DNA from 3 places in the Rhizobium anhuiense bv. trifolii genome. Region 1 is predicted to be linked to each of the others. Evidence: riboswitches for the same ligand, from Rfam matches in the RefSeq annotation. Region 1 holds a riboswitch; each other region holds the start of a gene.
The links. Region 1 has a riboswitch for thiamine pyrophosphate ahead of thiC (phosphomethylpyrimidine synthase ThiC). Riboswitches for the same ligand answer to the same signal wherever they lie in the genome.
Positions count from the first base shown of each region.

Region 2: it holds a riboswitch for thiamine pyrophosphate, as region 1 does, so the genes downstream of both, NE851_RS31325 (YkoF family thiamine/hydroxymethylpyrimidine-binding protein) here and thiC (phosphomethylpyrimidine synthase ThiC) in region 1, are expected to answer to the same signal.
Region 3: it holds a riboswitch for thiamine pyrophosphate, as region 1 does, so the genes downstream of both, thiC (phosphomethylpyrimidine synthase ThiC) here and thiC (phosphomethylpyrimidine synthase ThiC) in region 1, are expected to answer to the same signal.

Region 1 covers NZ_CP098801.1:438,391-446,301, forward strand. Annotated here, with positions in the region: gene NE851_RS02175 (amidohydrolase) at 1-506, opposite strand, end outside; gene NE851_RS02180 (XapX domain-containing protein) at 506-787, opposite strand; gene NE851_RS02185 (hydrolase) at 859-1,548, opposite strand; gene NE851_RS02190 (ring-cleaving dioxygenase) at 1,644-2,576, opposite strand; gene NE851_RS02195 (LysR family transcriptional regulator) at 2,697-3,596, shown strand; TPP riboswitch at 3,859-3,990, shown strand; gene thiC (phosphomethylpyrimidine synthase ThiC) at 4,083-5,906, shown strand; gene thiO (glycine oxidase ThiO) at 5,906-6,883, shown strand; gene thiS (sulfur carrier protein ThiS) at 6,888-7,085, shown strand; gene NE851_RS02215 (thiazole synthase) at 7,089-7,862, shown strand; gene NE851_RS02220 (thiamine phosphate synthase) at 7,859-7,911, shown strand, end outside.
Region 2 covers NZ_CP098803.1:4,634,676-4,642,586, reverse strand. Annotated here, with positions in the region: gene NE851_RS31340 (ABC transporter substrate-binding protein) at 1-303, opposite strand, end outside; gene NE851_RS31335 (ABC transporter ATP-binding protein) at 384-1,184, opposite strand; gene NE851_RS31330 (ABC transporter permease) at 1,181-1,987, opposite strand; gene NE851_RS31325 (YkoF family thiamine/hydroxymethylpyrimidine-binding protein) at 2,078-2,710, opposite strand; TPP riboswitch at 2,701-2,814, opposite strand; gene NE851_RS31320 (NADPH-dependent FMN reductase) at 3,003-3,578, opposite strand; gene soxR (redox-sensitive transcriptional activator SoxR) at 3,662-4,126, shown strand; gene NE851_RS31310 (SDR family NAD(P)-dependent oxidoreductase) at 4,206-5,030, shown strand; gene NE851_RS31305 (ArsR/SmtB family transcription factor) at 5,133-5,474, shown strand; gene NE851_RS31300 (LysR family transcriptional regulator) at 5,545-6,438, shown strand; gene NE851_RS31295 (formate dehydrogenase subunit gamma) at 6,573-7,052, shown strand; gene NE851_RS31290 (formate dehydrogenase beta subunit) at 7,049-7,911, shown strand, end outside.
Region 3 covers NZ_CP098802.1:298,259-306,169, reverse strand. Annotated here, with positions in the region: gene NE851_RS08365 (sugar ABC transporter substrate-binding protein) at 1-737, opposite strand, end outside; partial or broken gene NE851_RS08360 (IS5/IS1182 family transposase) at 1,694-1,906, opposite strand; gene NE851_RS08355 (hypothetical protein) at 2,115-2,426, shown strand; gene NE851_RS08350 (hypothetical protein) at 2,835-3,545, shown strand; TPP riboswitch at 3,765-3,876, shown strand; gene thiC (phosphomethylpyrimidine synthase ThiC) at 3,968-5,785, shown strand; gene thiO (glycine oxidase ThiO) at 5,787-6,758, shown strand; gene thiS (sulfur carrier protein ThiS) at 6,755-6,952, shown strand; gene NE851_RS08330 (thiazole synthase) at 6,956-7,729, shown strand.

The sequences.
Region 1 (7,911 bases):
ATGGCGTTGATCTCGTCGATCGTCGGCAGGCGCTTCTCCGCAAACTGGTGTTCGGTAAAACCACCGACCACGCGAACCCATTGCGGAGCCGGCGTGATCGCCACCTGTCGCTTCAGCATGTCCATCGCATCGGCAAGCGACCGGACACCATCCCAGCGGAGTTCCATGTTGAAGTTGAGGCCGCCGCGCACGACGTGGGTGTGGTTGTCGATCAGACCGGGCAGCATGCGCTTGCCTTTCAGGTCGATGATCTTCGTATCCGGTCCGGCGAGCGTCATCACCTCGCTGTCGGTTCCCACCTCCAGAAACACGCCGTCCTTGACGGCGACGGCGGTGGCGTTCGGATTTGCGCGATCAAGCGTCGTGATCAGTCCGTTGTGAAGAACGATATCGGCGTGCATGGAAGCAGCTCCCGTCTTGATGGGATCGGCGGCGTTCGCCGGTGAAAAAAGATTTGAAAAGGCAAAGCTCGACGCTGCGCCCAGGAATGTGCGGCGCGTGGTCATCAGCTTTTCCCCGACGTCGGATCTTCACGAGGCAGGGTCAGGTTTGTGCCGCCCTTCGGAAGGTGCCCGAACATGTGCGGCTTGACCTGGTGAAGCCAGGAGACGGCGGCGGGCTCGCGTGCCCAGATGCTTTTTGCCAAGGGCACCAGCTGCTCACCGACGAGGATGCCGAGCAGGCCGATGAGGGCGACAACGGGCGGGGCGGGCGAACGGACATTGAGCAGGCTGTATATTACGCCCACCAACAGGCCGGCACCGAGGGACAGCAGATAGATTTTCATCGCGGATCACCTTCGCTTGGAGAGAAGCAGTTCACCCCGGCTGGCGACCGCCTGCCGGGGTGATGACGGTTTTACTTCGCAGGGTTCGGGCCGATCCGCTTGCCATGGCGGACCCGCTCGGCGCCGCCGTGAACGTGAGTGACCGCATAGTCGATACCCATGCCGTAGGCGCCGGAATGCTCCTTCACCAGCGACGTGACCGCGTCATAGGTTTCCTTGCGTGCCCAGTCGCGCTGCCATTCAAGCAGGACCTGCTGCCAGGTGACCGGAACGACACCCGCCTGCACCATGCGGTCCATTGCATATTTGTGCGCGTCGAGCGACGTGCCGCCGGACGCATCGGCGACCATGTAGATCTCATAGTCTGTGTCGTTCATGCAGGAGAGCGCAAAGGTCGTGTTGCAAACCTCCGTCCAGAGGCCGGCGACGACGATCTTCTTGCGGCCATCGGCGGCATTCTTGGCAAGCGCGTCGCGGACGTTCTGGTCGTCCCAGGAATTCATCGAGGTGCGCTCAAGGATATCATTGTCCGGGACGACGGCGAGCAGTTCCGGGAAAGTGTTGCCCGAGAAGCTGTCGGTCTCGACGGTGGTGATGGTGGTCGGGATGTTGAAGATCCTGGCAGCCTTGGCCAGACCGACGACGTTGTTCTTCAAGACCTGGCGGTCGATCGATTGGACGCCGAAGGCCATCTGCGGCTGCTGGTCGATGAAGATGATCTGACTGTTCTGCGGGGTGAGGACCTGAAGCTTGCTGGACATCTCGTGTCTTCCTTTGACTGGGTTGAAGCTAGGTAATGGGGCAGGAAAGGCGGCACGTCTTGAAAGTTATGCCGCCTTATTGTTGGAAAGCGACGTCAGGCGGCGAGCGGTGTCAGCCCGGCCTCGATCTGGTCACGATAAGGCTCGTAGCGAGCCGGCAGTTTCAAAGCCTCGCCGAGGTGTGCCGTGTCTTCGTCGCGGTCGAAACCGGGTTCGTTGGTGGCGATTTCGAACAGGACGCCGCCGGGTGTCCGGAAGTAGATCGCCCAGAAGTAATCGCGGTCGATGACAGGCGTCACCTGGTATCCTGTATCCATCAGGGCCTTGCGGACTTCGAGCTGCTTTGCGCGGTTCTCGACGGCGAAAGCGATGTGATGCACGGAACCTGCGCCCTGCCTTGCGAAAGGCGTTTTCGGAAGGACTTCGAGGTCGATCGTGTCGGCACCATTGCCGCCGGGGATGATGAAGCGGGTGACGTCACCATCCGTTTCAGTGCGCTGGTAGCCCATGAAACCGAGCAGTTCGGACGTGGCAGCGGCGTCATGCAGGCGGAATCTGGCACCGGTGAAGCCGTGGATGCCGACGCTTTCGTCGATGCCGGCGCCAGTCCAGGCCTTTCGGCCATCGGTTTCGGTTTCGACAAGGGCAAACCCTTCGCCGTCCGGCCCTTTGAACAGGAGGCGGGGAGCGCCAAAGGCAGTGTCGGTCTGCAGACTGCCGCTTCCCTTTGCCGATAAGCGATCCTGCCAGAAGGACAACGAGCCCTTGGGCACCGCGAACTGTGTGTCACTGACTTCGCCGACGCCGGGACGGCCGCGCATCACGTCGGGAAACGGGAAGTAGGTCATGACGGAGCCGGGGGTACCGGCCTCATCACCGTAATAGAGGTGGTAGACGTTGGGATCGTCGAAATTTACGGTCTTCTTGACGCGGCGCAGGCCAAGCGTGCCCGTGAAGAACGCGTTGTTCTGACGGGCATCCGATGCCATCGACGTGATGTGATGCAGTCCTTTGATATCCTTGATCATAATCCTCGCCCTTCCGCGGCTGTGTTGGTTTGTCTGGTGTGATTGAAAATCTACGTCGGTTGATCAGGCGTGTAAATTGCAATAATAGTTGTCAGTGAATTGCCATTGGTGAAATAATCGATGAACGACTACAAGCTGCTCCGAACCTTCCTGCTGGCTGCCGAGAAGCGGAGCTTCGCGCAGGTCGCGCGCGAGCTCGATATGACGCCCGCAGCCGTCACCCGGGCGATTGCGGCCCTGGAAGAAGATCTGGGCGTGCAACTCTTCGTGCGCACCACGCGCCAAGTGTCGCTGACGACCGATGGCGCGATCTTCGCCGCCCAGATACAGCCGGCGGTGCAGGCGCTCGACAACGCGCGCAAGGACGTGATGAATTCCCACAAGGCGGATCATGGCCGCCTGCGCATCAGCGCGCCGACCTGGTTCGGCCAGCAGGTCCTGCCGCCCATTCTCTCGGCATTCAGGGAGCGCTATCCCAAGATCAGCTTCGAAATCTCGCTCGCCGATGGACTCGTCGACATCATCGACGACGATTATGATCTGGCGATCCGCATTTCCGCGGCACCTTCGGACAAGTTCACGATCTGGCGCAAGATCAGCGTCGTGCGCCGTATCCTCGTCGCAGCGCCCGGCAGCCGGTTTTGCGACATGAAGCACCCGAACGAGCTCATTCCCGACGATTGCCTGGCCTATAGCGGCGAAAGCAAACGGGAGACCTGGTCACTGTCGGACGGCAGTGGCAGCGCCACGATTTCTGCAGGCCGTGCATTCAGCGCCAATAGCGGAGAGGTGCTGGCGAGCATGGCGGCCGACGGCGTCGGGGTCGCCATGCTGCCCAAGTTCCATGTCGCCGAGCATCTGCGGACCGGACGGCTCGTCCACGTCCTGCGGGACTGGTCGCCGCCAGACTTATGGCTGACCCTGTACTACCCCCCTTACCAGGCGCTGCCGCCGCGCATCGCCTCCTTCTCGAAGTTCTTCGAGCAACAGATCCCGGCGTTCCTCTCGGCGATCGAATGAACTTTGCCGATAAAGCAGGTGCGGTTGCTCTAACGAGGTCTTTCGAAAAGGAATTTGCACAATCTTAGGCGGCAACAAGGAACCTCCGGTCCATCTCGGTGGCCGGTCGCTCGATCCCGTTCAAGGCGACAATTTGGAACGTCGGCGACATCCTTCTCCCACATTCAATGATCTGCCCGGCTTCCACATCAAAATACGCCCAAGAGCGGGACGACGGAAGGTCTGTGGTTGACACGAACTCGGCCCAGGACATAGTCTTTGCGACATTCACCAGGGGGGTCCCGGCAAGGGGCTGAGATACTGCTGGACAATTTGGCTTTGCCTGTTGTGGCGCAGTGACCCGTTGAACCTGATCCAGTTCATACTGGCGTAGGGACGGTGCAAGCGCTCGAAGGCTTCGGATTCCCGCGTGGATTCCATGCCGGCGTCTTTCCATCATTCCGGCTGATTGACTGGGTCTCCAATTGCAACTTGGAGCCTCAAACCATGACCATTGCCGCAAAGAACGTCACACCCACCGTCACCACCGGCCCGCTACCGGCGTCGCGGAAAATCTACATCCCCGGAGATATGCACTCCGACATCCGCGTGCCGATGCGCGAGATCAGCGTCCATCCGACATCGGGCGAGCCGCCTGTCGTCGTCTATGATTGCTCCGGCCCTTACACTGTCGAGGGCGCTGATATCCGCATCGAGCAGGGCCTGTCACAGTTCCGTCGCGGCTGGGTGCTCGCCCGCGGAGATGTCGAGGCCTATGAAGGCCGCCATGTGCGTCCCGAAGACAACGGCTTTGTCAGCGGCGAACGGCTGACACCGGAATTTCCGGCCAAGCGCCAGCCGCTGCGGGCGAGGGGAGACAATGCCGTGACCCAACTCGCCTATGCACGCGCCGGCATCATCACCCCGGAAATGGAATTCATCGCTATCCGCGAAAATCTCGGCCGCAAGGCACAGGTGGAGGCCATGAGCCGCGATGGCGAAAGCTTCGGCGCCCATATTCCCGATCATGTGACCCCGGAATTCGTCCGCCAGGAGGTCGCCGCCGGCCGGGCGATCATTCCCGCCAACATCAATCACCCGGAAAGCGAGCCGATGATCATCGGCCGGAACTTCCTGGTGAAGATCAATGCCAATATCGGCAATTCCGCCGTCACCTCCTCCATGGCGGAGGAAGTGGAGAAGATGGTCTGGGCGATCCGCTGGGGTGCCGACACGGTCATGGACCTGTCGACCGGCCGCAACATCCACAATATCCGCGAATGGATCATCCGCAATTCGCCGGTACCGATCGGCACCGTGCCGCTCTACCAGGCACTCGAAAAGGTGAACGGCATTGCCGAGGACCTCACCTGGGAGGTCTATCGCGATACGCTGATCGAACAGGCCGAGCAGGGCGTCGATTACTTCACCATCCATGCGGGCGTGCGGCTTGCCTATATCCCGCTGACCGTCAATCGCGTCACCGGCATCGTTTCTCGCGGCGGCTCGATCATGGCCAAGTGGTGTCTGCACCACCACCGGGAGAGTTTTCTCTACGAGCATTTCGAGGAGATCTGCGACATCTGCCGCGCTTACGACGTTTCCTTCTCGCTCGGTGATGGCCTGCGGCCAGGCTCGATTGCCGATGCCAACGATGCGGCGCAGTTCGCAGAACTGGAAACGCTCGGCGCGTTAACGAAAATCGCCTGGGCGAAGGATTGCCAGGTGATGATCGAAGGTCCCGGTCATGTGCCGATGCACAAGATCAAGGAAAACATGGACAAGCAACTCGCGGTCTGCGGCGAGGCGCCTTTTTATACGCTCGGGCCGCTGACCACCGATATCGCGCCGGGCTATGACCACATCACGTCCGGCATCGGGGCTGCGATGATCGGCTGGTTCGGCACCGCCATGCTCTGCTACGTGACGCCCAAGGAACATCTCGGCCTGCCGGACCGCAACGACGTCAAGGTGGGCGTCATCACCTATAAGATCGCGGCACATGCCGCCGATCTGGCCAAGGGTCATCCGGCGGCGCGGGTGCGCGACGATGCGTTGTCGCGCGCCCGTTTCGAGTTCCGATGGGAGGACCAGTTCAACCTCTCGCTCGATCCGGAAACCGCCCGCTCCTTCCACGACGAAACGCTGCCGAAGGAGGCGCATAAGGTGGCGCATTTCTGCTCCATGTGCGGTCCGAAATTCTGCTCGATGCGGATTTCGCACGATATCCGCGCCGAAGCGCAGAAGGAAGGGCTGGAAGCGATGGCGGCGAAATATCGGGAGGGTGGCGACCTGTACATGCCGATCGAAAACCTTCCGGGTAACGCATAATGCCTACGTTTCTCGTCAAAGGGGCTGGTGTTGCCGGCCTCGCGGCAGCCCATGAGCTCGTCAGGCGGGGCTTTTCGGTCGAGGTGATCGAGAAGGCCGGCGCGGCGGGACTTGGCGCCTCGCACTTTGCTGGAGGAATGCTCGCGCCCTATTGCGAACGGGAAGCGGCCGAAGAGATTGTCCTGACATTGGGCCTGGGCGCGGCCGGATGGTGGGAGGAGGTCGTGCCCGGCGAGGTTCGTCGCCGCGGTACTCTGGTCGTGGCGCAGCCGCGCGACCTCCCCGATCTCGTCCGGTTTGCCGCGCGCACCACCGGTCATGTCTGGATCGATCGCAAGGGTGTGGCCGACCTCGAGCCTGCACTAGCCGGCCGCTTCGAAAAGGCTCTTTTCTTCGAGCAGGAAGCGCATCTCGATCCACGCCGCGCACTGGCCAGACTAGCCGGCAGGCTCCGCGAGCGTGGCGTCGTCTTCCATTTCGGCGGATGCCAGCCGCAGGACCGGCGGTTTGCCGGCGTGCTCGATTGCACCGGGCCAGCGGCGATACCGCGACTTTCCGGCCTGCGCGGCGTGCGAGGCGAAATGCTCTATCTGGAAACTGCGGATATTACCCTTTCCAGGCCGGTTAGGATGCTGCATCCCCGCCATCCTATCTACATCGTGCCCCGCGACGATCACCGTTTCATGGTCGGGGCGACGATGATCGAGGCTGACGATGACGGACCGATTACCGCGCGTTCGCTCATGGAATTCCTGAACGCGGCCTATGCGCTGCATCCGGCGTTTGGCGAGGCACGCGTTGTCGAGACCGGGACTGGCATACGGCCGGCGTTTGCCGACAACATTCCGCAAGTCATCGAGACGGAGGAGGGGCTCGCGATCGCCGGCATGCATCGGCATGGCTTCCTGCTGGCGCCCGCCATGGCGGTGCGGGCCACCGATATTCTCCTCCAGCGGCATTCACTTCTGAAAGGCTAACCTCATGAAACTGATAATCAATGGCGAAACCCAGGTCTGCGAGGCCGTAACCCTGGCCGAACTCCTTCATGTTCTGGAATACGAGGGCGACTGGCTGGCAACCGCCGTCAACGGAGATCTCGTGCATCGCGAGGACCGAGCCGATCACCGGCTCGACGATGGTGACCGTATCGAAATCCTGTCCCCGATGCAGGGAGGTTGATCCATGCTTTCTCTTTATGATGCTGCACTGTCTTCGCGGCTTCTGCTCGGCACCGCGCGTTATCCGTCGCCGGCCGTCCTTGCCGAGGCGGTCAGCCGGTCCGGCGCGGAGATTGTCACCGTCTCGCTTCGCCGCGAAACGGCCGGCGGAAAGACCGGTGGAGCCTTCTTCGAACTCATCCGCCAGCTCGCGGTCCGCGTCCTGCCAAATACCGCGGGATGTCACAGCGCGTCCGAAGCGATCCTGACCGCCAAGATGGCGCGCGAGATATTCGGTACCGACTGGATCAAGCTCGAGGTGATCGGCCACCACGACAGTCTCCAGCCGGATGTATTCGAACTGGTCGAAGCCGCACGCATTCTTTGTGCGGAAGGGTTTTGCGTATTTCCCTATACGACGGACGATCTGGTGGTGGGTGAAAAGCTGGTCTCCGTCGGATGCCGGGTCTTGATGCCCTGGTGCGCGCCGATCGGTTCTGCGGCCGGTCCGCGCAACCCTTCCGCGCTCACCGCCATGCGGAGCGCCTTTCCGGACATCCCGCTGATCGTGGATGCGGGGATCGGGAGACCGTCGCATGCGGCAACGGTGATGGAATTCGGCTACGACGCGGTGCTGCTCAACACGGCGGTCGCCGTCGCAGGCGATCCGCCTGCCATGGCTGAGGCGTTTGGCAAGGCGATCGAGGCCGGAAGGCTCGCTTATCTTTCCGGCATGCTGGAGCCGCGCGACATGGCGGTACCGTCCACCCCGGTTGTCGGAAAGGGCGTTTTCGCATGAGACTTGATCCCTTCTATCTCATCGTCGACAGTTCCGAATGGATCGAACG
Region 2 (7,911 bases), on a different replicon from region 1:
GTCACCGCCGCCGGCGCGCTGCGTGAGGGTCTCGATCTCACTGCTGATGCCGAAATCGGCAACGCCGTTCGACACCAGTGTTCCGGCGCTGGTATCGGTGAAGGGAAGGATCTCGACATCGAGTCCGGCATCGGCGTAGAAGCCCTTCGCCTTGGCGACATAGATGCCGATATGGTTGGTGTTGGGCGTCCAGTCGAGCGCGATGCGAACCTTTGCGGGCGCCGATTGGGCGAAGGCGGTGCGGCCGGCAAGGCTTGCCGCGATGGCGGCGAAAATCGTCTGGCGGCGGGTGAGAAGCAGCATGGTGACCTCCTCAGGTCTCTAGAGCATGATGCCGAAAAGTGTCGGCGGTTTCGGACGACATCATGCTCTAACTCTATAAATTAGAACAGCGATTCAGATTTTGGGCCGACCGGCCTAAAATCATCCTGTTCTTGCGGATGAAGCAGGGTTTGCAGGATTTCGGTTTCGATCGCCTGGGCCGCCGGCGAGCCGAGGTCGGCGATGCTTCTCGGACGGGGCAGGGGAACGCGGAATTCGCGGATGATACGCGCCGGACGGGCCGAAAGCACGTAGATCCGGTCGGAGAGGAACACGGCCTCGCGAACGTCATGGGTGATCAGCAGCGCCGTCCAGCGGTGCTCGGTCCACATGCCCTGCAGCCATTCCTGGATCTGCGTGCGCGTCAGCGCGTCGAGCGCGCCGAAGGGCTCGTCGAGCAGCAGCATGTCCTGCGTCTGGACGACGGTGCGCAGCAGTGCGGCGCGCTGGCGCATGCCGCCGGATAGTTCGGAAGGATAGTGGTGTTCGAAGCCGGAAAGGCCGAAGCTCTCGAACAAAGGCGCGACGGCGGCGCGGGCCGCGCGGCGGCTCATGCCTTTCACCTCGAGGCCGAGTGCCGCATTGTCGATGATCCGGCGCCAGGGCATCAGCGCATCGCGCTGCGGCATGAAGGCGAAGGAATGCGGTGCCTGTTCCAGCGGCACGCCGTTGAAAAGCATGGTGCCGGAATCGGGTCGAAGCGCCTGTGTCAGCAGCCGCAGCACCGTCGATTTTCCGGAGCCGGACGGTCCGACGATCGAAACGAACTCGCCGTCTGCGACGGTGAGCGAAATGTCGCCCAGCACCTTCATGCCGTCGAAGGACTTCGAGATACTACCGAGTTCAACCATTGTATCGCTCATCGGCGCCGCTCCCCGGTTGGCTGCCAGGGCATGACGAGGCGCTGGATCAACAGCGTCAGCCCGAAGAGGCCGAGCGTGAGCACGGCGCTGACGACGACGGCGGCGAGCACGAGATCGGGACGGAAATTGTTCTTGGCGTTGAGGATATAGATGCCGAGGCCGCGGGCGGCGCCGGCATATTCGGCAAAAATCGCGCCAACGACGGCATAGGTGATCGAGATTCTGAGGCCGGCGAAGAAATAGGGCAGCGAGGAGGGAAGCCGGGCCAGGCAGAAAATCCGCCAGCGACTCGCCTTCATCGAATTCAGCAATTCGGCGATGTCGCGGTCGGTCGATTCATAGCCCTGCAGCAGGGCGACGAGCAGCGGAAAGAAGGTGACGAGCGCCACCAGCAACACTTTCGGCAGCAGGCCGAAGCCGAACCAGAGGACGACGAGGGGCGCGATCGCCACCAGCGGCAGGGTCTGGCTGGCGATGAAGATCGGCAGCAATGCCCGGCGCATGAAGGGCACGAAATCCATGAGGATGGAGGCTGCGAAGGCGAAAGCAAGCGACAGCGCGAAACCTCCAAGCGTCGCGCCGAGCGTCGGCCAGGTGTTTGATATCAGCGCCTCGCGGTTCAGCCAGCCCTGGATGACGATGCGCGACGGCGCCGGCAGGATGGAGGGCTTGATCCCGGAAAGATCGACATAGAGTTCCCATGCCGCCAAAAAGGCGCAGCCGGCGAGCAGGGCAGGTATGCCCCGGTAGAGAGCGGCGCGGAGCGCGGCAAGGCGCGAACCCAGTGGTGGTAGCGGTGTCATCGGCGTTCGATTTCAGGCTTTCGTCGGGCACTGCATAATTCCTTAAATCGGAATCGATTTAAGGATAAAATTATGCAGCAATTTAAAGTGTTACAGCGTCCTTTGCGCGTCTGAAAAGACGCGCGGCGCTGTATTGGCTGACACCGTGATATCGAGGGTCACATGCCCCTCGGGGTCGCCGAAGCGATAGAAGGCCTCACGAATGGTTGCGAAGACGGCGCCGGCATCGCCAGAAAGCCTGGTGCAGAAATTCTTGGCGCGGTCGAAAGTGCCGGAGCGTTTGAGAAAGTCGATGCAGCCATAGATCTCGTCCATATGGGTGCCGGTTCCCATGACGTAGAGCGAGAATTGGGCAGCGGTCGGCTGTCCGGTCTCGGCGGTGATTTCAACGGCGGCAAGGGCGGCCGCTATACGGTCAGCAAGCGGCTCTGCCTGGCCGGAGGAGGGGTTGACGCCGCAGATGGCCTCGTCGGGCTCACCGGGGCAGCCGCGTGAGACGGCGGCGGACAGCACGCAATGTTCGCCGGTCTTTGCGGCGGTGACGAAAAGATCGTGCATGGCGGCGAAAAGAATGTCAGGCGGGCCGACCAGCAGCGTAGAGATGTCATCAGTCTCGATGCGCAGCTGGTCGCGATAGGGATCGAGCGCCTTGACGGCATCGAGAATGATGCCGACGAAATCGCCGGACATCGGATAGAGTGACACTTGTGCGCCCGAGAACATCTGAACCTCGCTCCGCTGGCATTACCCAGATCAGCTTTGAAGGGTCCAGAGGCTTGCACCTCACATCTCAGCCCCGGCAATACGGAGCTCCCCCGTTAATGGCGCGGAAACTATCACCGGGGTTTTCTCCCCGCAACTGCAAAGTTGCGAACCCGTCCATGCGGTCGGGATGAGCCTGCCATGCCCGGTATCGACTGATATGTCTTACGGTTGAGAACACCCGGACGGAGGTCCTGCCCGGGTGTCCCTCGAGGTTCCGTACCTGCCGGGAACGGAACCGGAGCTTGCTGCCTCAGGCGGCGATGTCGGCATAGGGGCTATCGCTGCGGGCAGTGACGAGCGCCCGTGTCCACCATTCCAGCCTCGCCATCATCCGATCGAGCAGACGCATCGCGTCGGTGGGATTGTCGAGCCGTCCCTCGGTGTCGAAGCGGTTCCAAGGTGCTGTAAAGCTTACCGAATCGCGGATCGTGACGGCGTGGAGTTCGGCAAAGACGAGGCGCAGCTGTTCGACGGCGCGCAGGCCGCCCGATATGCCGCCATAGGAAACGAAGGCGACAGGTTTGCCCTGCCAGGGCTCGAAGAAGAAATCGATGATCGACTTCAGCGAGGCCGTGAAGCTGTGATTGTATTCCGGGGTGACGATGATGAAGGCGTCGGCCATGCCAAGCCGCCCGGCGAGCCTGTCGATTTCGGGGTGTGCCATGTCACGGCTTACCGGCAGCGCGAAATCGAGCGGGTCGATGATGTCGATATCAAATTGCGGGAAGCGGACGAGCTCCTGCGTCAGCCATTTGACCACCCGGTCGCAGATGCGGCCCTCTCTCGTGCTGCCATAGATGACCGCCAGCCTGGTGGGTGTTTTCATGCGTTGCTCCTTGTCGCGATTGGACTTTACGATTATCGAAGCACGGGTTATAAAACCTCAACTAATATTGAGGTCAAGAGCCGATGGATACGATTCCTGCAACGCCGCTCGGCAGACTTCTGACGGTTGGCGAAGTGGCGGAGCGCAGCGGCCTTGCCGTCTCGGCGCTGCATTTCTACGAGACCAAGGGGCTGATCTCGAGCATCCGGTCCCGCGGCAACCAGCGGCGATACGGCCGTGACGTGCTGCGCCGGCTTGGCATCATCAAGGTGGCGCAGCGTGTCGGCATTCCGCTTTCGGAAATCCAGGCGGCGTTCGAGTCGCTGCCGCAGGGACGCACGCCCACCGTCGGCGACTGGCAGGTGCTGTCGGCGCGCTGGAAGGATGATCTCGACGCGCGAATCAGGCGGCTGAGCCTGCTGCGCGACCGTCTGACCGGCTGCATCGGCTGCGGCTGCCTGTCGATCGAAAGCTGTCCGTTGCGCAATCCCTGCGATCGGCTCGGCAAAGAGGGGTCGGGTGCGCGGCTTCTGGAGACCGAAAGCTAGAGCCCTTCCCCAGAGGGAGACTTGGCTGCGTCTCCCGGGAAAGATCGGTACCTGCCTTTCTTTCGGTCGGCGCGCTCATATGTTAAGGGCGAGTGACGCAACCGGCGGCACTGTCCGCGAGGAGGACGGCTTCGTGTTTCATCCCAGACTGTTCGAAAATCGCAATGTCGTCGTGACCGGCGCCGGCCGCGGCATCGGCCTCGAAGTGGCCCGGCAGTTCCTGGACTGCGGCGCAAAAGTGATCGTCCATACCGGGCGCAAGCCGGGACGCGAGCTGCCGGATTTCCTGCTGACGGCTGAATCCGAAAGACGGGCGCTGCTGCTGCACGCCGATTTCTCGGCGGCCGGTGGGGCGGCGCAATTTGCCGAAGACGTTCTCGCCTTCTTCGACAGGGTGCATGTGCTCGTGAACAATGCCGGCACCATGCTTGGCCGGTTTCCCGCGGCCACGCTCACCGACGCAGAATATGAGGCGATCGTGCGGCTCAACCAGACATCGGTGGTGGCGCTGACACGCGCACTGTTGCCGGCATTAAAGGCGGCTGAAGGCGCCGCTGTCGTCAACACGGTTTCGATTTCGGCGCTGACCGGCGGCAGCCCCGGTTCCTCGATCTATTCGGCCTCGAAAGCCTTCGTTGCGACCTATTCCAAGGCGCTTGCCCGTGAGCTCGCACCGGATGGAATCCGGGTCAATTGCGTGTCACCGGGAACGATCGAGACGGATTTCCATGAGCGCTATTCCTCCCGCGAAAAGCTGGAGCAGACAAGAAAATCCATCCCCCTGCAAAGGCTCGGCACGGCGGAGGATTGCGCTCCCGCCTATCTGTTCCTGGCGGCTCCCTCCCTCTCGGGCTACATTACCGGCCAGGTGATCGAGATCAATGGCGGTCAGCTTATCTGCTGATTTGCTTGGACCTTTTTTGGCATTTCGTCATTTTGGCCAATTCGCTTGTGCGAATATGCTATTGTACTGATCTACCTCATCGCCTCCCTTCCGAGATACCGCATGCCGTTGCCCAAACCCAAGCCGGGGATGACCGGCCAGGAATTGCACACACTCGCTGCAAAAGCCCATGAAGCGAGCGACCTGCTGAAAGCGCTGGCGCACCAGACCCGACTTCTCATCCTCTGCATATTGGCGAATGAGGAGCGGACGGTCAGTGAAATCGAACATATTCTGGGCATACAGCAGGCAATGGTCTCGCAGCAGCTGGCGCGCTTGAGGCTCGAAGGCCTGGTCAATACGCGCCGTCAGGGCAGGCTGGTCTATTACAGCATCGGCAATGTCAGCGTGCTCGCCTTCCTCGAATCGCTGTTCGAGCTTTTTCCGATTGCAGAAAACTGTTAGCGACCGCCCTTGCGGAGCACGGCTGCTATGTCGAAGATAGGTCCGGACGCGAAATGGCGCGGGAGGCCGGATGATCGACAAGCTGGAATTTTTCATCGCGCTTGCCAATGAAAAGCATTTCGGCCGCGCCGCGGAGGAGTGCGGCATCTCGCAGCCAACGCTTTCGGCGGCCATCCGGCAGCTCGAGGATCAACTCGGCGTCATGCTGGTACAGCGCGGTTCAAGGTTCCAGGGGCTGACGCCGGAGGGGCAGCGCGTGCTCGAATGGGCCCGGCGCATCGTGGGCGACGCCCGCACCATGCGCGAGGAGATGCGCGCCGCACGCCGCGGCCTTTCCGGCCATATTCGTCTTGCCGCCATTCCGACCGCGCTCGCCATGCTTTCGCGCATCACCACGCCCTTCCAGGAACGGCATCCCGGCGTGACCTTCTCGATCGTCTCGCGCAATTCGCTGCAGGTGCTGAGCATGCTCGAGAATCTCGAAATCGATGCCGGCATCACCTATCTCGAAAACGAGCCGCTCGGCCGCGTCACCACCGTTCCCCTTTATGCCGAGCGTTATCATCTGATCACGGCAGCCGGCAGCCCACTGTCGGATCGCGACAACGTGACCTGGCGAGAGGTCGGCGATCTTCGGCTTTGTCTATTGACTGCTGATATGCAAAACCGCCGCATCATCAACCGACACTTGACGGAAGCCGGCGCCACCGTGCATCCGACGCTCGAATCCAACTCGATGATCGTGCTGTTCTCGCATGTCAGGACCGGACGCTGGGCCAGCATCATGCCACGCAACGTCGCCAAATCCTTTGGATTTCCAGTGGAAATCCGCATGATCCCGATCGTCGAGCCGGAGGCGCATCATCTGGTCGGCCTCGTTGCCCCTTATCGCGAGCCTTTCACGCCGCTTGTCTCGGCTCTGCTGCACGAGGCGAGAGTGCTCGTACAAGACGAGGGACTCTGATAGAAAAAAACTATCGTGCAACGTGATAGCTTTATTGATCGCCGGCTGCTTCCCTGAGATGCTGCTTGCGGAATGGCACTCGGCCGGGGGAGCCCGCCATTCCGCAACGAGCGAGCCGCCGGGAGGGCTGCCTTATGACCATTCATATCGCCGAAGGCGATATTGCAGCGCGCACACGTGCCATCGTCGCCGATCTTCGCTTTCTCGAAGGGCCGCTGCTTCCCATTCTGCACGAGGTCCAGCAAGAATTCGGCTATGTGCCGCAGGAGGCCATGCCCGTCATCGCGGAGGAACTGAACCTCTCCCGCGCCGAGGTGCATGGCGTGGTGACCTTCTATCACGATTATCGCGACCATCCCGCCGGCCGGCATGTGCTGAAGCTCTGTCGTGCCGAAGCCTGTCAGTCGATGGGCGGCGATGGCCTGGCTGATCGCGTCAAGACGCTGCTCGGTATCGATTTTCATCAGACGACGCTCGATGGCGGCGTGACGCTGGAGCCGGTCTACTGTCTCGGGCTCTGCGCCTGCGCGCCGGCGGCGATGCTCGACGGCGACGTCTATGGCCGGATCGATGATCAGATGGCGGCGGAACTCGTTGCGGAGGCACGCCGATGACGGTCAGGATATATGTTCCGCGCGATGCCGCAGCGCTGGCGCTCGGGGCCGAAAAGGTGGCAAAGGCGATTGCTCAGGAGATCGCCGCCCGCGGCCTCGATGCCGAGATCGTGCGCAACGGCTCGCGCGGAATGTTCTGGCTGGAGCCGCTAGTTGAGGTCGAGCTTGACGGCAAGCGCATCGGCTACGGCCCGGTAAAGGCCGGGGATGTGGCTGTTCTGTTCGATGCCGGGATGATGAACGGCGGCGAGCATCGGCTCTGTCTCGGGGAGGTTGAAGACCTCCCGTTCCTCAAGGAACAAACCCGCCTGACCTTTGCCCGCTGCGGCATTACCGATCCGCTTTCGCTTGCGGATTACGAGGCACATGGCGGCCTTGCCGGCCTTCGCCGCGCCGTTTCGATGACATCAGCCGATATCGTCAAGGAAGTCACCGATTCCGGCCTGCGTGGACGCGGCGGTGCCGGTTTTCCCACCGGCATCAAGTGGAAGACCGTTCTCGAGGCCGCCGGCGACCGCAAATATATCGTCTGCAATGGTGATGAGGGCGACAGCGGCACCTTTGCCGACCGGATGATCATGGAGGGCGATCCCTTCGTGCTGATCGAGGGCATGGCGATATCAGGGCTCGCCACCGGCGCGACCAAGGGCTTCGTCTATACGCGTTCGGAATATCCGCACGCGATCGCGGTAATGACCGAAGCCGTCGGCATCGCCCGGCAGGCCGGTATTCTCGGATCATCGGTGCTCGGCTCCGGCCGCGCCTTCGATATCGAGGTGCGCACCGGCGCCGGCGCCTATGTCTGCGGCGAGGAGACGGCCCTGCTGAACAGTCTCGAAGGCAAGCGCGGCATCGTGCG
Region 3 (7,911 bases), on a different replicon from region 1:
GTGGCGTCGACGCCGCCGACGACAACCTTGGTCATATCCTTGCCGGCTGCCTTCAGCGCCTGGATGGCGCCGATCGCCATTTCGTCGTTGTTGGAGATCACGGCGTCGAATTCGATGCCGCTGGAGAGCCAGTTGGTCATCAGGTCGGCGCCCTGGGTACGGTCCCAGTTCGCCGTCTGCTCTTCGACGATCTCCAGACCCTTGCATTCATCCGTCTTGATGACGTCATGAACGTCCTGGGTCCGCATGCGCGCAGCCTGGTTGGAGAGCTCGCCCATGATGACGACGGCCTTGCCCTTGCCGCCGAGAATACGGCAGATTTCCTTGGTTTCCAGCGTGCCGGATTCCTGCTCGTTGGAAGCGACGAAGGCCTGCTTCTCCGGCAGCGTGTCGACGTTGACCGGCTGACGGTTGACGTAAACCAGCGGAATGCCGGCATCGGCCGCAAGCTTCGACATTGCCGTGGTCGCATCGGTGTCGACAGGGTTGACGATGATTGCATCGACCTTGGAGGCGATGAAATTCTGGATCTGGCTCTGCTGCTTGGAAACGTCGTTCTGTGCGTCTTCGACCTGCAGCGTCACACCGCTGAGTGTTTTTGCGTAATCGGTCATGCCGTTGCGCAGAACCGTCAGGAAATTGTCGTCGAACTTCGCCATCGAGACGCCGACCGTTTCCGCGTGAGCCGCCGTCGACATGACGAGCGCCATCGCAGTGCCCAGGATAAACTTTTTCATTTTCACTTCCTCCACAAAGCGGTGCCCGGCTGCACCCTCCTCACGCCGGGTTTCCAGCCCACTGGCCGAAAACATTTATCGGGGCTGCCAGAAAAAGGCCGAACATCATCATAGGTATCAAGACAATCTCGATGCTGACGACTAGCCCCTCCTTCGCCGCTACGTTGACTCGCGCGAACCCCCAATTTTTTGGTGCCTAATTTGATGATTTAATTCCGCGGTCTCTAACAGCGCCAATGTCGAGCGTCTTTCACCGAAGACACCACAATGATGCAAAGCCGACACATGCCATATTGTCCAATCTCTTCGTCAGCTCTCGCGTGATCGCGAGGCAACGTGACGCAGTTTTGGTAAGCTTCTATCTATTTCACTTTGAGGTCCATTCATCGTTGTTTGTGAAGTCTCTCATTCTTGAAAGAATCGTCGTCATGAATGAGAGAACCCCATCAGTCCCCGGATTTTTTCAGGAATATCGAACCCGATGGCAGGAGAGATTAACAAGAGCGCCGCCGCAATGGAGCGGGTCGCTGAACTGGGCCGGTCGAGGCGGCAACTCTACACTCGCCCTCGCAGAGCTCCTGGCTCCGGCGCAGACCTCTCCGGAGAGGTCGTTGGCGACGACATGTCATCTGCACTTGTCGATGCAATTTTATTTCATGACCATGTCCAATCGCTGGCCATAGATTGTGCAAATACACGAGGGGTAAAAACGATCATGGCCCGAATTCTCAACCGAATGCTGACTGCCGTACCCCTGCCATGGGGACCCTGTCAGCGTCAGCGTCCGACTCCTTGAACGACGGTCGACTTCCGCGCGTTCCTCTCTGCGGCCGCGTTAAGCTCCGAGAAGGAGTGATGCATTGAGACAGCAAACTCTACAAATCCGATCGGCGACGACCGCGGGCGTTAGTGCACAGATCTGGAATTGAACGGATGGGGATCTTTGAAACGGCTGATCATGCCGAGGGTGCCTTGCGGCGGACGAATTTCGGACGTGCGCAGTCAAGCATGCGATTGAGAACGGCGCAGCCGATGACGCCTTCGGTCTGCTGACCAGGCCGCGACCTCGCCCGCAGACGCCGCCCGATGATGGACTTTCATCGCCCGATTGCCGTTTCGACCAGCGAGCGTTTGCCGTAGCCGTTAGAGAGTTGCCATTTCATGCGGCCGCCAAAGACATGAAGTGCGATATATATAGAAGTATATACAATAATATATTCCATACCTCTCGGGTTTCTCGCAATAGAGAGTAAGATCTGCCAAATTGGAAACGATATACTTTGAAATATATCCGACACATCTATTGCGTTGCTTGTCGTTTTCATCAAGTGTCCTGTTATGATGAGTTACGACAGTGCAACAGGAAGATTCTTTCCCATGAATGCTGAAATCTTGCCGGCGACGTCATCGACGGGAGGCTTGCACAAGGAGCACGACGACATGGATCACCAAAAGAAATCAGACAAGCGCCTTGGCTACTCGCATCTGCGGTTGGCAACCATCGACGGCGTGTCGCTGCCTGGTCTACAATTGTCACTCGACCGGCAGGAGGGCTCTGTGTCGACGAAGAAGACCTTCTTCGAACAATTGCTCCTGGATTTTGCTTTCGGTTGCTACCTATTTTATCCGATCCAGCTATATGAACATCCCGCAACGAGCGAGAGAACGACAAAGGCGCTAAACCGTTAAGTGAATTGGGAGAATTTGGACCGGCCGCCACGTTCCTCCTTTGAAATCCACGTCTATCGGGTTTCCATATTTCAGGATGGAAGCGTCGGCTCAGTCGCCAACGCTTGCAAACTCCAACAACAGGTCGGCGCGCGGATGGAGGATATCATCGACGACCTTGATGCGACGCAAGCAAAGGACGGCTCGGGCACACAGGCTTCAACAGGTACGAAGCAGCACCGCAGGAACATCGGAAGATGGCAAGAAGTCTATCGGGAACCCGACCGTTAAACGGTACCTGCAAGGCGCAGTTCAAATCTTGCTGCCGGTATCAAATACGCTGACAACGCGCGCTCGCCTGCCAATATCAAGGAAATTTGACGCCCAGGGTTCGCCCATCAAATTTACTGCAGAAAGGATTCGTTCTCCGTGTCATTTTGTTCTTCGAAACGCATTCGCATCGCCGCACTTGCAGCGACCGCCATCGTGCTGGGCACCCAGGTCGCAATTGCGCGAGAACCGTCTATAGGGTCTCAGTGGCTGAACTCGCCGGCATCTCGAGTGGAAGCGCTTGCGGTCCTTCAGACCTTGAATGCCAATCTCCTGAGTAACGCCAGTGCTACGTTGACCCTTGATCGCTGGTGCGCCGCGCACAAGCTCGCACCGGAAGGTTCTAAGATTGTAGCTCAGCGTGTGGGCGGGCAAGACAAGCCGGCCGATGAGCACATCCGTGAACTTCTGACCGTCGGACCCGGTGAGTTGATCGCTTATCGCCGCGTCCGCCTGGTCTGCGGCGACCGCGTCTTGTCCGAAGCCGACAATTGGTATGTACCTGCAAAATTAACTGCAGAGATGAATCAGGCGTTGAATACCAGCGATATCGCGTTTGGCAGAGCCGTTCAGGCTCTCAATTTCACTCGCACAAACCTGTCTGCCAAGTTGCTCTGGTCCCCTCTATCCGAAAGCTGGGACATGGACGGTTTAATAACGCATGAAACAGGTTCCCTTACCCTGCCGCCGTTCCTGCTCGAACATCGTGCCGTACTGAAACTTCGAGACGGCACGCCGTTTAGCGCCTTGGTCGAAAGCTACACGGACAAAGTACTAGACTTTCCAGTTCCGCGCCTGCTTTCTCAATAGCGCTTCGGTACTCAGCATACTTGCTGAACTGCGCGGGATAAAATCGACAGCCACTGCATGCGACAAAAGCGCCTGCCTTGCGGAAGCGTGCCGGTCGGGCGACTGGCTTGTCGATTCGTTTGATCGCGGCGACCACGCACGGTAGCCTGAGTGTAACCTGACCCCAAGCCGTCGCAGATTGTCGCTTGACAGTCCCCTCGGCAAGCCTCTACCCTTTTTGGCATTCACCAGGGGGGTCCCGGCAAGGGGCTGAGATACTGCTATCGCGCGCAGTGACCCGTTGAACCTGATCCAGTTCATACTGGCGTAGGGACGGTGCAAGCGCTCGAAGGCAGTGGATTCACGCGTGGAATCCGTGCCGGCGTCTTTTCATCATTCCGGCTGAGGACTGGGTCTCCAATCGAAACTTGGAGCCTCAAACCATGAGTATCGCCGCCGCCCCAACCGTCACCACCGGCCCCTTGCCGGCATCCAGGAAGATCTACATTCGGGGGGACATCCATCCCGACATTTGCGTGCCGATGCGCGAAATCAGCCTGCATCCGACATCGGGCGAGCCGCCCGTTGTCGTCTACGACTCGTCCGGCCCCTATACGATCGAGGGCGCCGAGATCCGTATCGAACAGGGGCTGCCCTCACTGCGACGTGACTGGGTTCTCGCCCGCGGCGACGTCGAGGCCTATAAGGGCCGCCATGTCCGTCCCGAAGACAACGGCTTTGCCAGCGGCGAAAGGCTGACGCCCGAATTCCCCGCGCTACGCCAGCCGCTGCGCGCAAAGGATGGCAGTGCCGTCACCCAGCTCTCCTATGCGCGCGCCGGCATCATCACGACCGAGATGGAATTCATCGCCATCCGCGAGAACCTCGGCCGCAAGGCGCAGGCGGACGCCATGATCCGAGACGGCGAGAGCTTCGGCGCCCATATTCCTGACCATGTGACGGCGGAATTCGTCCGGCAAGAAGTGGCGGCGGGTCGGGCGATCATCCCCGCCAACATCAACCATCCGGAAGCCGAACCGATGATCATCGGCCGCAATTTTCTGGTGAAGATCAACGCCAATATCGGCAACTCGGCCGTCACCTCATCGATGGCGGAGGAGGTTGAGAAGATGGTCTGGGCGGCCCGCTGGGGCGCCGATACCGTCATGGATCTCTCCACCGGCCGCAACATCCACAACATCCGCGAATGGATCATCCGCAATTCGCCGGTGCCGATCGGTACCGTGCCGCTCTATCAGGCGCTGGAGAAGGTCGAGGGCATTGCCGAGAACCTGACCTGGCAGGTCTATCGTGACACGCTAATCGAACAGGCCGAACAGGGCGTCGACTATTTCACCATTCATGCCGGCGTGCGGCTTCACTACATCCCGCTCACCGTCAACCGTGTGACCGGCATCGTCTCGCGCGGCGGTTCGATCATGGCGAAGTGGTGTCTCCATCACCATCGCGAAAGCTTCCTCTACGAGCATTTCGAGGAGATCTGCGACATCTGCCGCGCCTATGACGTCTCCTTTTCGCTCGGCGATGGCCTGCGCCCCGGCTCGATCGCCGACGCGAATGATGCGGCGCAGTTCGCCGAACTGGAAACACTGGGAGAGCTGACCAAGATCGCCTGGGCGAAAGACTGCCAAGTGATGATCGAAGGCCCCGGCCATGTGCCGATGCACAAGATCAAGGAGAACATGGACAAGCAGCTCGAAGTCTGCGGCGAGGCTCCTTTCTACACGCTCGGGCCGCTGACGACCGATATCGCGCCGGGCTACGATCACATCACCTCTGGGATAGGCGCAGCCATGATCGGCTGGTTCGGCACGGCGATGCTCTGCTACGTCACGCCCAAGGAGCATCTGGGGCTTCCCGACCGCAACGACGTGAAGGTAGGCGTCATCACCTACAAGATCGCGGCTCACGCCGCAGATCTCGCCAAGGGGCATCCGGCGGCACAGCTGCGCGACGACGCGCTCTCCCGCGCCCGTTTCGAATTCCGCTGGGAAGATCAGTTCAACCTCTCGCTGGACCCAGAAACCGCCCGCAGCTTCCACGACGAGACGCTGCCGAAGGAAGCCCACAAGGTGGCCCATTTCTGCTCCATGTGCGGCCCGAAATTCTGCTCCATGCGGATTTCGCACGATATCCGCGCCGAAGCACAGAAGGAGGGGCTGGATGCGATGGCAGCGCGTTATCGCGAGGGCGGCGACCTCTATATGCCGGTAGAAACCCTGCAGCATTCGGGCGAATGAGATGCGTGTGCTTGTCAAAGGGGCCGGCGTTGCCGGCCTGACGGTGGCGTATGAACTGCGCGCTCGAGATGCCGAGGTTACCGTGCTCGATCCATATGGCGGTTTCAGGCGTGCTGCTTCGTGGCTCGCGGGCGGAATGTTGGCGCCCTGGTGCGAGCGGGAGAGTGCTGATGACGCGGTACTCATGCGCGGTCTCACCGCCGCCGACAAATGGGAGGCAATGGTGCCGGGAGAGGTGCGACGAAACGGAACGCTTGTGGTCGCCTCGGCTCGCGATCTTGGTGAACTGCGACGCTTTGCCTGCCGCACGACGGGTTATGAATGGCTGGAAGAGCCGGCGATCGCGGCGCTCGAACCCTCTCTTGGCGGGCGGTTCCGGCACGGGCTGTTCTTTCGCCGCGAAGCCCATCTCGATCCCCGGCGAGTGTTGTGTCTGCTGCGCACCAAGCTGACGGTTCAGGGGGTCACCTTCGTGGGCGAGAGCCCGCACGAGAGCTTCGACAGTGTCGTCGATTGCACGGGCGCAGCGCGCATTGGCGATGCCGAGGAGTTACGCGGCGTCCGCGGCGAAATGCTTTACCTTAGAAGCTTTGACGTGGATCTCTCCCGGCCGGTCCGCCTGCTCCATCCGCGTTTCCCCGTCTACATCGTCCCGCGTGGAGACGGTGTGTTCATGGTCGGCGCGACAATGATCGAGACGGAATTCGACGGGCCTATTGTCGCCCGTTCACTGATGGAACTGCTCAACGCTGCATACACGCTATTTCCGGCCTTTGCCGATGCAACCATAATCGAAACGGGTGTCGGAATTCGCCCAGCCTTTCCGGACAATCTTCCACGTGCAAGCCATCAGGGAACGGTGATCTCGCTCAACGGCCTCTACCGCCACGGCTTTCTGCTCGCGCCAGCCATGGCGGCCGAGGCGGCTGAACTTGTCTTCAACCAACATACCACGGGAAGGAATGTCCCATGAAATTGATCGTTAACGGCGAGGCTCTGGATGTCGCGGCTGAGACGCTGTCGGAGCTTTTAGTCCTGATGGAATACCAGGGTGACTGGCTGGCGACAGCCGTCAACGGTGAGCTGGTCCATCGCGAAGACCAGTTCGATCGTTCGCTCAACGACAATGACAGGATCGAAATCCTATCGCCGATGCAGGGAGGCTGACGGATGCTGACGCTTTATGGGTCCGAAATTACCTCCCGTCTGCTGCTCGGCACAGCGCGATATCCCTCTCCTGCCGTCCTCTCCGAGGCCGTCAGGCAATCGGCGACGGAAATCGTCACCGTCTCACTTCGTCGTGAGATGTCTGGCGGCCGCAGTGGGGGCAACTTCTTCGAGATGATCCGCGCGCTCGGCGTTCGTATCCTACCCAACACCGCAGGTTGCCACAGCGTCGCGGAAGCGGTGCTGACCGCAAGGATGGCACGCGAGCTGTTCGCCACCGACTGGATCAAGCTCGAGGTCATTGGCAGCCATGATACGCTACAGCCGGATGTCTTCGGCCTCGTCGAGGCGGCTCGCATTCTCGTCAGCGAAGGTTTCGAGGTCTTCCCGTACACGACCGACGATCTGGTCGTGGCCGAACGACTGCTGGAGGCCGGCTGCAAGGTGCTCATGCCTTGGTGCGCACCGATCGGCAGTGCCGCCGGGCCGCTCAATCCGACAGCGCTCAGAGCAATGCGGGCGCATTTCCCTGACGTGTCGCTGATTGTCGATGCCGGCATCGGTCGGCCGTCGCACGCAACTGCGGTGATGGAGCTGGGTTTCGATGCGGTTCTGCTCAACACCGCCGTTGCCGGCGCCGGAGATCCAGTCGCGATGACAGCCGCCTTTGCCGCGGCAATCGCAGCCGGCAATCAAGCCTTTGACGCCGGCCTGATGGAGCCGCGCGACATGGCCGTACCCTCCACGCCGGTGATCGGAAAGGCGGTGTTCACCTGAAGCTCGATCCGTTCTACCTGATCGTCGACAGCGCCGAATGGATTGCCCGACTGGTACCCCTCGGCGTCAAGCTGGTGCAGTTGCGCATCAAGGATCGTCCGGAGACTGAGCTAGCCGAGAATCCCGGCTATGACGATCAATGCTGGTGCGAGGAGGACAACGCCGACGTTCTGCCGGCGTTT